DNA from 4 places in the Cupriavidus sp. FW216-B1 genome. Region 4 is predicted to be linked to each of the others. Evidence: predicted binding sites of a transcription regulator. Region 4 holds the regulator's gene; each other region holds the start of a gene.
What was found. Region 4 encodes HrcA, which represses chaperone genes, less so after heat shock. Its sites were predicted from a motif close to TTAGCACTCNNNNNNNNNGAGTGCTAA; they were not measured.
Positions count from the first base shown of each region.

Region 1: the regulator HrcA is predicted to act here: its motif matches at 1,897-1,923, upstream of groES (co-chaperone GroES).
Region 2: the regulator HrcA is predicted to act here: its motif matches at 1,998-2,024, upstream of rpoH (RNA polymerase sigma factor RpoH).
Region 3: the regulator HrcA is predicted to act here: its motif matches at 2,115-2,141, upstream of groES (co-chaperone GroES).

Region 1 is NZ_JBYTEL010000006.1:210,909-214,370, forward strand. It holds gene groL (chaperonin GroEL) at 1-1,475, opposite strand, end outside; gene groES (co-chaperone GroES) at 1,514-1,804, opposite strand; gene AC3WXD_RS15445 (zinc-dependent alcohol dehydrogenase family protein) at 2,142-3,146, shown strand; gene AC3WXD_RS15450 (hypothetical protein) at 3,187-3,462, opposite strand, start outside.
Region 2 is NZ_JBYTEL010000011.1:141,310-144,771, forward strand. It holds gene ybiB (DNA-binding protein YbiB) at 1-877, shown strand, start outside; gene AC3WXD_RS22255 (pirin family protein) at 874-1,752, opposite strand; gene rpoH (RNA polymerase sigma factor RpoH) at 2,106-3,035, shown strand; gene AC3WXD_RS22265 (SCO family protein) at 3,135-3,462, opposite strand, start outside.
Region 3 is NZ_JBYTEL010000003.1:219,135-222,596, forward strand. It holds gene groL (chaperonin GroEL) at 47-1,678, opposite strand; gene groES (co-chaperone GroES) at 1,732-2,022, opposite strand; gene AC3WXD_RS10760 (ABC transporter ATP-binding protein) at 2,245-3,210, opposite strand; gene AC3WXD_RS10765 (ABC transporter ATP-binding protein) at 3,207-3,462, opposite strand, start outside.
Region 4 is NZ_JBYTEL010000003.1:404,661-408,122, forward strand. It holds gene AC3WXD_RS11540 (RNA-binding S4 domain-containing protein) at 1-370, opposite strand, end outside; gene hemH (ferrochelatase) at 400-1,515, opposite strand; gene hrcA (heat-inducible transcriptional repressor HrcA) at 1,628-2,665, opposite strand; gene AC3WXD_RS11555 (NAD kinase) at 2,770-3,462, shown strand, end outside.

The sequences.
Region 1 (3,462 bases), on a different contig from region 4:
CCCATTTCCACCAGATCACCGTACTCGCCGGTGGCGGCGTTGTAGCCGTAGTTGCCCTTGCCTTCGATGACCTTGGCCACCACGACCGAGGCTTCTTCGCCGGCGTTCAGGACGATCTGGCGCAGCGGCTCTTCCATCGCGCGCAGCACGATCTTGATGCCGGCGTTCTGGTCGGCGTTGTCGCCGGTCAGGTTGGCGATGGCAGCGCGGGCGCGCAGCAGGGCCACGCCGCCGCCGGGGACAATGCCTTCTTCCACGGCTGCGCGGGTCGCGTGCAGTGCATCTTCCACGCGGGCCTTCTTTTCCTTCATTTCGACTTCGGTGGCTGCGCCGACCTTGATCACGGCAACACCGCCGGCCAGCTTGGCCACGCGCTCTTGCAGCTTTTCACGGTCGTAGTCCGAGGTCGCTTCTTCGATCTGGGCGCGGATCTGCTTGACGCGCGCTTCGATCGAGGCTGCGTCGCCGGCGCCGTCGATGATGATGGTGTTTTCCTTGCCGATCTCGATGCGCTTGGCTTGACCCAGTTCCTGCAGGGTCGCCTTTTCCAGCGTCAGGCCGATTTCCTCGGCGATCACGGCGCCGCCGGTCAGGATGGCGATGTCTTCCAGCATGGCCTTGCGGCGGTCGCCAAAGCCCGGAGCCTTGACGGCGGCGGTCTTCAGGATGCCACGGATGTTGTTCACCACCAGGGTCGCCAGGGCTTCGCCTTCGACGTCTTCAGCGATGATCAGCAGCGGGCGGCCCGACTTGGCCACTTGTTCCAGCACCGGCAGCAGGTCGCGGATGTTCGAGATCTTCTTGTCGAACAGCAGGACGAACGGGTTGTCGAGGGCGACAACCTGCTTTTCCGGGTTGTTGATGAAGTACGGCGACAGGTAGCCGCGGTCGAACTGCATGCCTTCCACGACTTCCAGCTCGTCGGCCAGCGACTTGCCGTCTTCGACGGTGATCACGCCTTCCTTGCCGACCTTGTCCATCGCTTCCGCGATCAGCTTGCCGATCACTTCGTCGCTGTTGGCGGAGATCGAGCCGACTTGCGCGATTTCCTTGCTGGTGGTGGTGTTCTTGGTCAGCTTCTTCAGCTCTTCGACCGCGTTCAGCACGGCCTTGTCGATGCCGCGCTTCAGGTCCATCGGGTTCATGCCGGCGGCAACGTACTTCATGCCTTCGCGCACGATCGACTGGGCCAGCACGGTCGCGGTGGTGGTGCCGTCACCGGCGTTGTCGCTGGTCTTGGAAGCCACTTCCTTGACCATCTGCGCGCCCATGTTCTGCAGCTTGTCCTTCAGCTCGATTTCCTTGGCCACGGACACGCCGTCCTTGGTCACGGTCGGGCCGCCGAAGCTGCGCTCCAGCACGACGTTGCGACCCTTCGGGCCCAGCGTCACCTTCACTGCGTTGGCGAGAATGTTCACGCCTTCGACCATCTTGGCGCGGGCGGCGTCGCCGAACACTACGTCTTTAGCTGCCATGTTCTGAATCTCCTAAATCTGTACGGATGGGGGCGTGATTACTTGTTCACCACGGCCATGATGTCTTCTTCGCGCATGACCAGCAGTTCCTGGCCATCCACCTTCACGGCCTGGCCGGCATACTTGCCGAACAGCACGCGGTCACCCACCTTGACGTCGAGCGCGATCGAAGCACCCTTGTCATCCTTCTTGCCGGGGCCCACGGCCAGCACTTCACCTTGATCAGGCTTTTCGGCAGCATTGTCGGGAATCACGATGCCGGAAGCGGTCTTGGTTTCATTGTCCAGACGCTTGACGATCACGCGGTCGTGCAAAGGACGCAGATTCATACGGACTCCTTGGTACAAAAAGTGATTTTACGTTCACAAAACTGGCCGCTTTGGCTAGCTGCCAGCAGAATCGGAAGGCTGAGAGAGCGCTGTTAGCACTCTAACCCAACGAGTGCTAATTATAGGGACGGGGGTTTACGTTTTCAAGTCAGCGACTTGATACGTGTTTACCCTTGGATCGCGCGAATTTGTTGGCCGGCCACGCCGGCGCCGCCACCGAGGGCGCTGCCGCACGCATGCAGATCTGCATGGACGGGATGCCGATAAGTTGATTTATCTTCATCTGGGCATGCACAAGAATGGGACATCCACCACGACATTGCCAACGGAGTCCCCCATGTCCCAAGCCACCATGCAGGCCCTGGTCGCCGAGCGCGCCAACGCGCCGTTCCGGGTTGCCAGCCTGCCCAGGCCGCAGGCCGGCCCCGGCGAGGTGCTGGTCCGCATCCTCGCCAGCGGCGTCAACCCGCTCGACACCAAGATCCGCGCCGGCAACGCCGCGCATGCGCGCCAGCCGCTGCCGGCCGTGCTCGGCCTCGACCTGGCCGGCGTGGTGGAGGCGGTCGGGCCGGGCGTGACCCGCTTCGCGCCCGGCGACGAGGTCTACGGCATGACCGGCGGCGTGGGCGGCGTGCAGGGCTCGCTGGCGGAGTATGCCGCGGTCGACGCCGACCTGCTCGCGCGCAAGCCGGCCCGGCTCTCGATGCGCGAGGCGGCCGCGCTGCCGCTGGTGTTCATCACCGCGTGGGAGGGGCTGGTGGACCGGGCCGGCGTCCAGCCCGGGCAGACGGTGCTGGTGCACGGCGGCGCCGGCGGCGTGGGGCATGTCGCGGTGCAGATCGCCCGCGCCGCCGGCGCGCGGGTCCATGCCACCGGCTCGGCCGCCAGCCGGGACATCATCGAAGGTTATGGCGCGACCGCGATCGACTTCGCCGCCGTCACGGTCGAGCAGTATGTCGGCCAGTACACCGGCGGCGACGGCTTCGACGTGGTCTACGACACGGTCGGCGGCAAGGTGCTGGACGACGCCTTCCTCGCCGCGCGCCCCTGCGGCGGCCACGTGGTGAGCTGCCTCGGCTGGGGCACGCACAGCCTGGCGCCGCTGTCGCTGCGCGCCGCGACGTACTCGGGCGTCTTCACGCTGCTCCCGCTGCTGACCGGCCGCGGCCGCGCGCGCCACGGCGCGATCCTGCGCGAGGCGGCGCGCCTGGCCGACGCCGGCAAGCTCGCCGTGCGCGTCGACCCGCGGCGCTTCGGCCTGGACGACGCCACCGAGGCGCACCGCGCCATCGAGACCGGCACGGCGCGGGGCAAGCTCGTGGTGGAAATCGCGCGGCGCTAACGCGCGCCGGCCGCCGCGGAGGTGGCGCGCGGCGCGCGAGTCAAAACGGGGAACAAAGGCGGATAACCGGCCCATTTCCCGTGAGTCGGAATCGGATCATGGGAATTCCCTGTTTTTGGTTCGTCATTTTCATGGAAAACCCTTTAAGAAAAATTAAGACAAATCTCATCAAATAAACAGGGATCGGACGATGCCGCACCGGCGCCCTGTCAACCGCCTTCGACGCCTTCATCATCCAGACGCGGAAATTCCCCCCGTATTTCCAGCGCATCGCCGCCTCCGCCCGACGACTGCCGCGCAGGCAACGGCCGTCTTC
Region 2 (3,462 bases), on a different contig from region 4:
CGCCATGCTGGCCGGCCGCGTGGCCGACATCGAGCTGGGCGCCGTGCTGATGGCCTACCGCATCAAGGGCGAGGCGCCGCACGAGCTGGCCGGCATGCTGGAGGCCGCGCACGCGCACTGCCTGCCGCTGGCCGCGCCGCCCGACCGCGTGGTGGTCTCCATCCCCAGCTACAACGGCGCGCGCAAGCAGCCCAACCTGGTGCCGCTGCTGGCGCTGCTGCTGGCGCGCGAAGGCGTGCCGGTGCTGGTGCACGGCAGCCGCGAATTCAGCGGGCGCGTGACCAGCATCGCGCTGTTCGGGGCGCTCGGCATCGCGCCGTGCGCGACGGTGGCCGAAGCCGAGTCCCGCCTGCGCGAGAAGGACAACCCGCTGGCGGTGCTGCCGGTCGACGTGCTGTCGCCGGCGCTGTCGCGGCTGCTCGACCGGCGCATGCAGATCGGCCTGCGCAATTCCTCGCACACGGTGGCGAAGATGCTGCAGCCCGTCGGCGCGCATACGCCGGCCGAGGCGCTGCGCCTGTACAGCTACACCCATCCGGAATACCGCGAGACCCTGACCGACTACTTCTCGCACGAGCCGGCCAACGTGCTGCTGGCGCGCGGCACCGAGGGCGAGGTGGTGGCCGACGCGCGCCGCGCCGGCCGCATCGACTGGCTGCACGACGGCCACCAGCGCACGCTGGTCGACCCCACCGCGGGTTCGATTGGCGAGGTGCCGGAACTGCCGCCCGGCAACGACGTCGCGCAGACCGCGGCCTGGATCCGCGCCGTGCTGGACGGCAAGGTGCCGGTGCCGGCACCGATCGCCACCCAGGTCGAGGCCATCCGCGGCTGCGTGCAGCAGGGCACGCGCGTGGCCTGGACCAGCCCGGTCTAGCGCTTGCGCGGCGGCAGCGGGATGCGGTCGTCCTCGCCCGGCACGCGCGGGAACTGGTCGTTCTCCCAGCGCTGCGACGCGGCTTCGATGGCCTCCTTGCTGCTGGCGACGAAATTCCAGAAGATGAAGCGGTGCCCGTCGGTCGGATCGCCGCCGAGCAGCATCACGCGCGAAGGCGCCTCGGCGTTCAGCGTGACGGTCTGGCCGGGCACCAGCACCGCCATGTGACGCTCCGGCAGCACCTCGCCGTCGAGCGCGACCACGCCGTCGACCGGATAGACGCCGCGCTCGGCATGCTCGGGCGGGATCTCCAGGCTGGCGCCCGCCTCCAGCTCGATCGCCACGTACAGCGTGCGGCTGAAGACCTTCACCGGCGCCTCGGCGCCGAACGCATCGCCCGCGATCACGGTCATGCGCACGCCCGGGCGCTCGAGCTTGGGCAGCGTCGCGGCCGGATGGTGGAAGAACGACGGCGCGGTGGTTTCGTGTTCCAGCGGCAGCGCCACCCAGGTCTGGATGCCGTGCAGGCTCGGCCCGGCCTCGCGGGCCGCCGCGGGCGAGCGCTCCGAGTGCGCGATGCCGCTGCCGGCGGTCATCCAGTTGACGTCGCCGGGCCGGATCACCTGCTTGCTGCCCAGGCTGTCGTGGTGGAGGATTTCGCCGTCGAACAGGTAGGTCACGGTGGCCAGGCCGATATGCGGATGCGGGCGCACATCCAGCCCCTGGCCGCGCGGCAGGGCCGTGGGTCCCATGTGGTCGAAGAAGATGAACGGGCCCACCGTCTGGGCCGCGGCGGCGGGCAGCACGCGGCTGACGGTGAAACCGTCGCCGAGATCGCGTGTGTGCGGCTTGAGCAAGTGTTCGATGACAGACATGGATCTCCCCGGTTGGGCCGAAGCTGAGGGCCGGCCAAATGAGAGGAGTGTAGCTGCTGGCGGAACACAGCATCTCATCCGGCGACAGAACCAGACGGGGCGCGCCCCCTCTAATCTTTGTCCGATAAGGCAGCGAACGCTGTCTGATAGTGATTACGCCACATGACGGAAGCCGGTCCCGATAAAAGACTATGTGATTCACGACATCAATTAGCTGGAACTATCAACCCCACGGGGACTCCAACTTAGCAGTCCCCCGGCTTGAGTGCTAATATGTGTTGCAATGCAGTGCGCGGACCCTTGTGGCGAGCGCCGCGGGCAACCCACCCGCCGGATGCGAAAGGAGCAATCGAGTGAACGCGGTCCTATCTGCCGACCAGACCCAAACCAGCAGCCGCCTGCCTACGGCGCCTCAGGGCGCCGGGGCGTTCGCGCTGACGTTTCCCGGTAACCTGGGAAACCTGGACAGCTATATCCAGGCTGTCCATCGTATCCCCATGCTGACGCCCGAGGAGGAGCAGCGGCTTGCGCGCGACCTGCGCGAGCACGACTCCGTCGACGCGGCGCGCCGCCTGGTGCTGTCGCACCTGCGCCTGGTGGTGTCCATCGCCCGCCAGTACCTCGGCTACGGCCTGCCCCACGCCGACCTGATCCAGGAAGGCAACATCGGCCTGATGAAGGCGGTGAAGCGCTTCGACCCGGACCAGGGCGTGCGCCTGGTGTCGTATGCCATGCACTGGATCAAGGCCGAGATCCACGAGTACGTGCTGAAGAACTGGCGCATGGTCAAGGTGGCCACCACCAAGGCCCAGCGCAAGCTGTTCTTCAACCTGCGCAGCCACAAGCAGGGCGCCCACACCTTCACGCCGGAACAGATCGACGCGGTGGCGCGCGAGCTGAACGTCAAGCCGGAAGAAGTGATGGAGATGGAGACCCGCCTGTCGGGCGGCGACCTGGCGCTGGAAGGCCAGATCGACGACGGCGAGGAGGAATTCGCCCCCATCGCCTACCTGGCCGACAACCACAACGAGCCGACCCGCGTGATCGAGGCCCAGCGCCACGACCGCCTGCAGGTGCAGGGCCTGGAAGAAGCGCTGGGCAAGCTCGACGAGCGCAGCCGCCGCATCATCGAGGCGCGCTGGCTGCACGTCAACGACGACGGCTCGGGCGGCTCGACGCTGCACGAGCTGGCTGACGAGTTCGGCGTGTCGGCCGAGCGCATCCGCCAGATCGAAACGGCGGCGATGAAGAAGATGAAGGGCGCGCTGCAAGCGTTTGCCTGACCGCGCGCGGCGGCGAAAGCCGCGCCGCGCAACGAAAAAGGGCCGGTCCTCGCGACCGGCCCTTTTTTCGTCCACGCGCCGCCGGCGGCGGCACGCGGATCAGGACAGCAGCTGCTTGAGATCGTGCACGATCGGCTCCGGCCCCTGGCCGTGGCGGATGAACAGGCGCAGCTTGCCGCTCGGGTCGAACACGTAGCTGCCGGCCGAGTGGTCCATCGTGTAGTTGTTCGGCGAGGTGCCGGGCACCTTGGCGTAATACACCTTGAAGTCCTTGGCCACCTTCTGCAGCGCGGCGTCGTCGGCCGCGCGCATGCCCAGGAAGCGCGGGTCGAAGGCCGGCACGTATTGCGCCAGCAGCTCCTGCGTGTCGCGCTCGGGGTCGACCGTGACGAACAGCACCTGCACCTTGTCGGCATCGGGGCCGAGC
Region 3 (3,462 bases), 190 kb from region 4:
CCGGCAGGCCACGTCGCCCGCCACGGCCATCAACCGGCCGTCAGGCTCAGAAATCCAGCCCGCCCGGCGCGCCGCCCGGCAGCGCGGGGGCGGCGTCGGCCTTGGGCAGTTCGATCACCGCCGCGTCCGTGGTCAGGATCAGGCCGGCCACCGAGGCGGCGTTCTGCAGCGCGGTGCGCGTGACCTTGGTCGGGTCGACCACGCCGCCTTCCACGAGGTCGCCGTATTCGCCGGTGGCCGCGTTGTAGCCGAAGTTGCCCGAGCCCTCCTCCACGCGCGCCACGATCACGCTGGCTTCCTCGCCGGCGTTGGTGACGATCTGGCGCAGCGGCTCTTCCAGCGCGCGCAGCACGATCTTGATGCCGGCCTGCTGGTCCGGGTTGGCGCCGGTCACGCCCTTGACCGCCTGGCGCGCGCGGATCAGCGCCACGCCGCCGCCGGCCACGATGCCTTCTTCCACCGCGGCGCGGGTGGCGTGCAGCGCGTCTTCGACGCGGGCCTTCTTTTCCTTGACCTCGACCTCGGTGGCGCCGCCGACCTTGAGCACGGCCACGCCGCCGGCCAGCTTGGCCACGCGCTCCTGCAGCTTCTCGCGGTCGTAGTCGGAGGTGGCCTCGTCGATCTGGGTGCGGATGCGCTTGACGCGCGCCTGGATCTGCGCGGCGTCGCCGGCGCCGTCGATGATGGTGGTGTTTTCCTTGCCGATCTCCACGCGCGCGGCCTGGCCCAGTTCTTCCAGCGTGGCCTTCTCCAGCGACAGGCCGACTTCCTCTGCCACCACCTGGCCGCGGGTGAGGATGGCGATGTCCTCCAGCAGCGCCTTGCGGCGGTCGCCGAAGCCCGGCGCCTTGACGGCGGCGGCCTTGAGGATGCCGCGGATGTTGTTGACCACCAGCGTGGCCAGCGCCTCGCCGTCGACGTCCTCGGCGATGATCAGCAGCGGGCGGCCGGACTTGGCCACCTGCTCCAGCACCGGCAGCAGGTCGCGGATGCTGGAGATCTTCTTGTCCACCAGCAGCAGGAACGGCTGCTCCAGCACCACCACCTGCTTGTCGGGGTTGTTGATGAAGTACGGCGACAGGTAGCCGCGGTCGAACTGCATGCCTTCCACCACTTCGAGCTCGTCGCCGAGCGACTTGCCGTCTTCCACGGTGATCACGCCTTCCTTGCCGACGCGGTCGATGGCCTCGGCGATGCGCTCGCCGATGGCGCTCTCGCCGTTGGCCGAGATGGTGCCCACCTGCGCGATCTCGCGGCTGGTGGTGGTCGGCTTGCTGATGCGGCGCAGCTCCTCGATGGCCACGGCCACCGCCTTGTCGATGCCGCGCTTCAGGTCCTGCGGGTTCAGGCCCGCCGCCACGTACTTGACGCCCTCGCGCACGATGGCCTGGGCCAGCACGGTGGCGGTGGTGGTGCCGTCGCCGGCGTTGTCGCTGGTGCGCGAGGCCACTTCCTTGACCAGTTGCGCGCCGACGTTCTGCAGCTTGTCCTGCAGCTCGATCTCCTTGGCCACGGACACGCCGTCCTTGGTCACGGTGGGGCTGCCGAAGCTGCGCTCCAGCACCACGTTGCGGCCCTTGGGGCCGAGCGTGACCTTGACCGCGTTGGCGAGGATGTTGACGCCTTCCACCACCTTCGCGCGCGCCACGTCGCTGAACACTACGTCTTTCGCTGCCATTGCTGTTGTTCCTGTGTCGTTGTCTGTTGGTCGGGTTACGGTGCGGCGGCGCGTCAGCGCTCGACCACGGCGACGATGTCTTCCTCGCGCAGCACCAGCAGTTCCTCGCCGTCCACCTTGACGCCCTGCCCGGCGTACTTGCCGAACAGCACGCGGTCGCCCACGCGCAGGTCGGGCGCGATGCGCTCGCCGGCCTCGTTGCGGCGGCCCGGGCCGACCGCGATCACTTCGCCCTGGTCGGGCTTCTCGGCGGCGCTGTCGGGAATCACGATGCCGGACGCGGTGCGGGTTTCGTTGTCGGACCGCTTGACGAGAACGCGGTCATGCAGGGGACGAAGGCTCATGCTGGCTCCTGGATGGGAAAGGGATTCGGGCCGGGGCGGCGCTGCGCCGTCGATGCGATTCAGCGCGTTTCAGCGCGCGTCGACACGGTCGATCAGCACTCGGCACCGGCGAGTGCCAAGTATAGAAACGCGCCCCCGCGCCCTCCAACTGCTTGTTTCGCATTTCCTTATCAGGGGCGCCAGGGGGGCACCCAAGGAGGCACCAAGGAAGCGCGCCCGCGCTCAGAGATCGAAATGGCAGGCCACGCGGTGCGCGGCGCCGGCCGGCCGCAGCGCCGGCTGCTGCTCGCGGCAGCGCGGCGCGGCATGCGGGCAGCGCGACTGGAAACGGCAGCCTTGCGGCAGCGCGATCGGCGACGGGATCTCCGCCATCGCGCCGCCCTGCGTGCCACTTTCCACGCGGCTTTCGCTGGACGCCATCAGCGCCCGCGTATAGGGATGCCGGGGATGGCGGATGATGTCGTCGCGGCTGCCCAGCTCCACGAACTCGCCCAGGTACAGCACGCCGATCCGGCTGCTCATGTAGGCCACCACGGCGAGGTCGTGCGAGATCAGCACATAGGTCAGCCCCTGCTGCTGCTGGATGTCCTTGAGCAGGTTGAGGATCTGCGCCTGGATGGAGACGTCGAGCGCCGACACCGGCTCGTCCAGCACCAGCGCGCGCGGCGCCAGGCCCAGCGCCCGCGCGATCGCCACGCGCTGGCGCTGGCCGCCGCTGAGCTCGTTGGGAAAGCGCTGCGCCAGCGTCGGCGCCAGGCCGACGGACTGCAGCAGCGCGGCCACGCGCGCGGCCAGCGCCGGCCCCTTCGCCAGGCCGTGGATGCGCATGGGCTCGGACACGATGTCGCCGATCCGCATCAGCGGGTTGAGCGATGCATAGGGGTCCTGCAGCACCGGCTGCACCAGCCGGTGGAAGGCCTTGCGCTCGCGCGCCGTGCGCGTGGACAGCGGCTTGCCGTCCACGTGCAGCCGGCCGCCGCTGGGCGGCTCGGCCGCCAGCAGCAGGCGCGCCAGCGTGCTCTTGCCCGAGCCGGACTCGCCCACCAGCCCGAAGGTGCTGCCGGCGGCCACCTCGAAATCGACGCCGGCCACGGCATGCAGGGTCTTGCCCTTGCCGAACAAGCCCTTGCGTACCTGGTACTGCTTGCGCAGGTCTTCCGCGCGGATGAATGCGGTGGCTGCGCTCATGCGACCTTCTGCCTGGCTGGAGGAACGGAAACGGGCTGCGCCACGCCATCGGCGCTCGCGCGGGCGGCCTCCACGCGCTGCGCGGTGTGCCAGCAGGCCACGCGGCGCCGGCCGCCGCCATCGTCACCATCGTCGCCACCCCACTCGAACCAGTTCGGGTAGGCGGCGTGGCAGCGCGCCGCGGCCTCGGGGCAGCGCGGCGCAAAGCGGCAGCCGGGGGCCCAGTCGCGCGGCAGCGGCGGCGTGCCCGGG
Region 4 (3,462 bases):
GCCGGTCGCGCTTGGTCGGCCGGCCCTGCAGCCGCGACGCCGGCTCCGTGTTGACCCGCCGGTTTTCCGCCTCCTCCCGCCGCCGCGCCTGGCTTGCCTCGGTTTCCGCGTAGAGCGTCTGCGCCACCGGCGCCGCGCCGCGCGCGCCCGCGATCCCCCTGACCACCAGTTCCCAGCGCTGCTGGTGCGCTTCGAGCACGACCGTGTCGCCGGGCCTGACCTCGCGCGAGTTCTTGCACGGCTGGCCGTTGACCCGCACCTTGCCGCGCTCCACGGCCTCGGCCGCCAGCGAGCGGGTCTTGAAGAAACGCGCGCACCACAGCCATTTGTCGATGCGCAGGCGGGCATCCGCCTCGAAAGATACGTTCATGCTGTCATCTCCTTGCCACGAAGCGCGCCTCAGGCCGCCGCGCCGCGCATCTGCGCCTGGCTGCGGCGCGCCTCCAGCTCGTGCGGGTGCGGCAGCCGCAGCGGCCAGCCCTGCAGGTGCTGCAGGGCGATCTCCGCCAGCCCGGCGATCCAGGACTCGGCGTCGTTGAGGCAGGGAATGTAGTGGAAAACCTTGCCGCCGGCCACCTGGAATTCGGAGCGCCCTTCCATGCCGATCTCCTCGAGCGTCTCCAGGCAGTCGGCCGGGAAGCCCGGGCAGAACACGTCGACGCGGCCCGTGCCGACCTTGCCCAGCTCCCGAAGCGTCGGCGCCGTGTACGGCTGCAGCCATTCCGCGCGCCCGAAGCGCGACTGGAACGTGACCTGGTACTGGCCCGGCTGCAGGCCCAGCGCCTCGCCCAGCAGGCGGCCGGTCTTGAGGCATTCGCAATGGTAGGGATCGCCCAGTTCCAGCGTGCGCCGCGGCACCCCGTGGAACGACAGGATCAGCCGGTCGCCGCGCGCGAAATCGGGCGTGCCGTGCTGCGCCCAGTATGCGCCCACCTGCTGGTGCAGGGCGGCGATATAGGACGGATGGTCGTGAAAATGCTTGACCAGCCGCAGCTCTGGCTGGTTGCGCCACTGCGCCAGCACGCGGAACGCCTCGTCGAACGCCGTGGCCGTGGTGCTGCCCGAATACTGCGGGTACAGCGGCAGCAGCAGGACGCGCTCGGTGCCCTGGCGCCGCAGCGCCTCGAGCACCGAGCCGATCGACGGATTGCCGTAGCGCATCGCGCACGCCACCGTCACTTCGTGGCCGTGCTGGTTGAGCAGCAGTTGCAGCGCGTGGGCCTGGCGCTCGGTGTGGACCAGCAGCGGCGAGCCGGTCATGTGCGCCTCGCGCAGCCACACCGACTCGTATTTCATGGCCGAGGCGCGCGAGCGCAGCGGCAGGATGAAGCCGTACAGGATCGGCAGCCAGGCCGCGCGCGGGATCTCCACCACGCGCGGATCGGACAGGAACTGCCGGAGATAGCTGCCGACTGCCTTCGGGGTCGGCGCGTCCGGGGTGCCGAGATTGATCAGCAGGACCGCCGTGCGCGGCGCCTGGCCGTGCTGATAGGCCGGTTCGGGTGTAGTCGTCATGGTGTTTCCGGTGTGGCGGGGCGGGCCGCGGCGAACGCGCGCGGCCGCCGGGTCGCGCCGGGCCGGCGGGCGCAACGGCACTGGCAGCCGGTGAGACCCGCCGGGGCCCGCACTAGTTCTGGCTCAGCGCGCTGGACAGCAGCCGCGCCGTGATGTCGACGATCGGGATCACCCGTTCGTAGGCCATGCGGGTCGGCCCGATCACCCCCAGCGTGCCGACGATCTGGCCGTCGACCTCGTAGGGCGCTGTGATGACCGCCATGTCCTCGAGCGGCACCAGCTTGCTCTCGCCGCCGATGAAGATCTGCACGCCCTGCGCATGGCTGGAGACGTCGAGCAGCTTGAGCAGGCCGGTCTTGTGCTCGAACACGTCGAACAGGCGGCGCAGCTTTTCCATGCTGGAGGACAGGTCCTCCACCTCGAGCAGCTTGCGCTCGCCGGAGATGAAGACGTGGTTGTCCTCTTCCTCGGCCATCGCGCTGCTGCCGGCCTCCACCGCCGCCTGCATCAGCTGCGACATGTCCATGCGCAGCGCCCGCAGTTCGCCGCGCAGGTGGTCGCGCACGTTGTCGAAGCTCATGCCGGCATAGTGCGAGTTGATGAAGTTGGCGGCCTCGACCAGCTGCGACGGCGTGTACGGCAGCTCGGTCTGGATGATGCGGTTCTGCACGTCGCCTTCGGGCGTGACGATGATCAGCAGGATGCGCTTGTCCGACAGCCGCATGAATTCGACCTGGCGGAACGCCTGCGCGCGCCGCGGCGTCATCACCACGCCGGCGAAATGCGACAGGTTGGACAAGGTGTGCGCCGCCGAGGTGATCATGCGCTGCGGCCCGAGCTGCTGGCCGTGCAGCTGCCCCTGGATCTTGCCGGCCAGCTCGGCCAGGTTGAGCGCGCTGTCGAGCGGCTGGGCGGTCAGCATGGTGTCGACGAACAGCCGGTAGCCGCGCGGCGTCGGGATGCGCCCGGCCGAGGTGTGCGGGCTGGTGATGAAGCCCATCTCCTCCAGGTCCGACATCACATTGCGGATGGTGGCCGGCGACAGGTCGAGCCCCGAGTATTTCGACAGGGTGCGCGAGCCGACGGGCTGCCCCTCGGCGATATAGCGCTCGATCAGCGTTTTGAGAAGCGTTTTGGCACGTTCATCCATGATGCACCCGATTTTACGCAAGTTTTCCCGGTTCGGGCGGCTGGCGCGCACCGGCGCGCGCCCGCGTGCTGACAATGGTCACGGCGGTATGGTCTAATCCGGGCATGTCATCGCTCCCCAAGCCCGCCGCCGCGCGCGCCCCCTTCCGCACCGTCGCCCTGATCGGCAGGTACGCCACCGCCGGCATCGAAGGCCCGCTGGAAGAACTGGCCGCCTGCATCCTGAAGAACGGCCAGGACGTCGTGTTCGAACGCGAGACCGCGCTGGCCACCGGGCTGACCGACTACCCTTCCCTGCCGCCCGGCGAGATCGGCAAGCATGCCGACGTCGCCGTGGTGCTGGGCGGCGACGGCACCCTGCTGGGGCTGGCGCGCCAGCTCGCCGGCTTCCCGGTGCCGCTGATCGGCGTCAACCACGGCCGGCTCGGCTTCATGACCGACATCCCGCTCGAGAACGTGCAGTCGGTGCTGCCCGACATGCTGGCCGGGCGCTACGAATCCGAGACCCGCATGCTGCTGGAGTCGCAGGTGGTGCGCGACGACGGCGTGATCTTCTCCGCGCTGGCCTTCAACGACGTGGTGGTCAACCGCTCCGGCATCTCCGGCATGGTCGAGCTGGCGGTCTCGGTGGACGGCTACTTCATGTACAACCAGCGCTCGGACGGCCTGATCGTGTCCACGCCGACCGGCTCCACGGCCTACGCGCTGTCGGCCGGCGGCCCGATCCTGCATCCCACGCTGTCCGGCCTGGTGCTGGTGCCGATCGCCCCGCACGCGCTGTCGAACCGCCCGATCGTG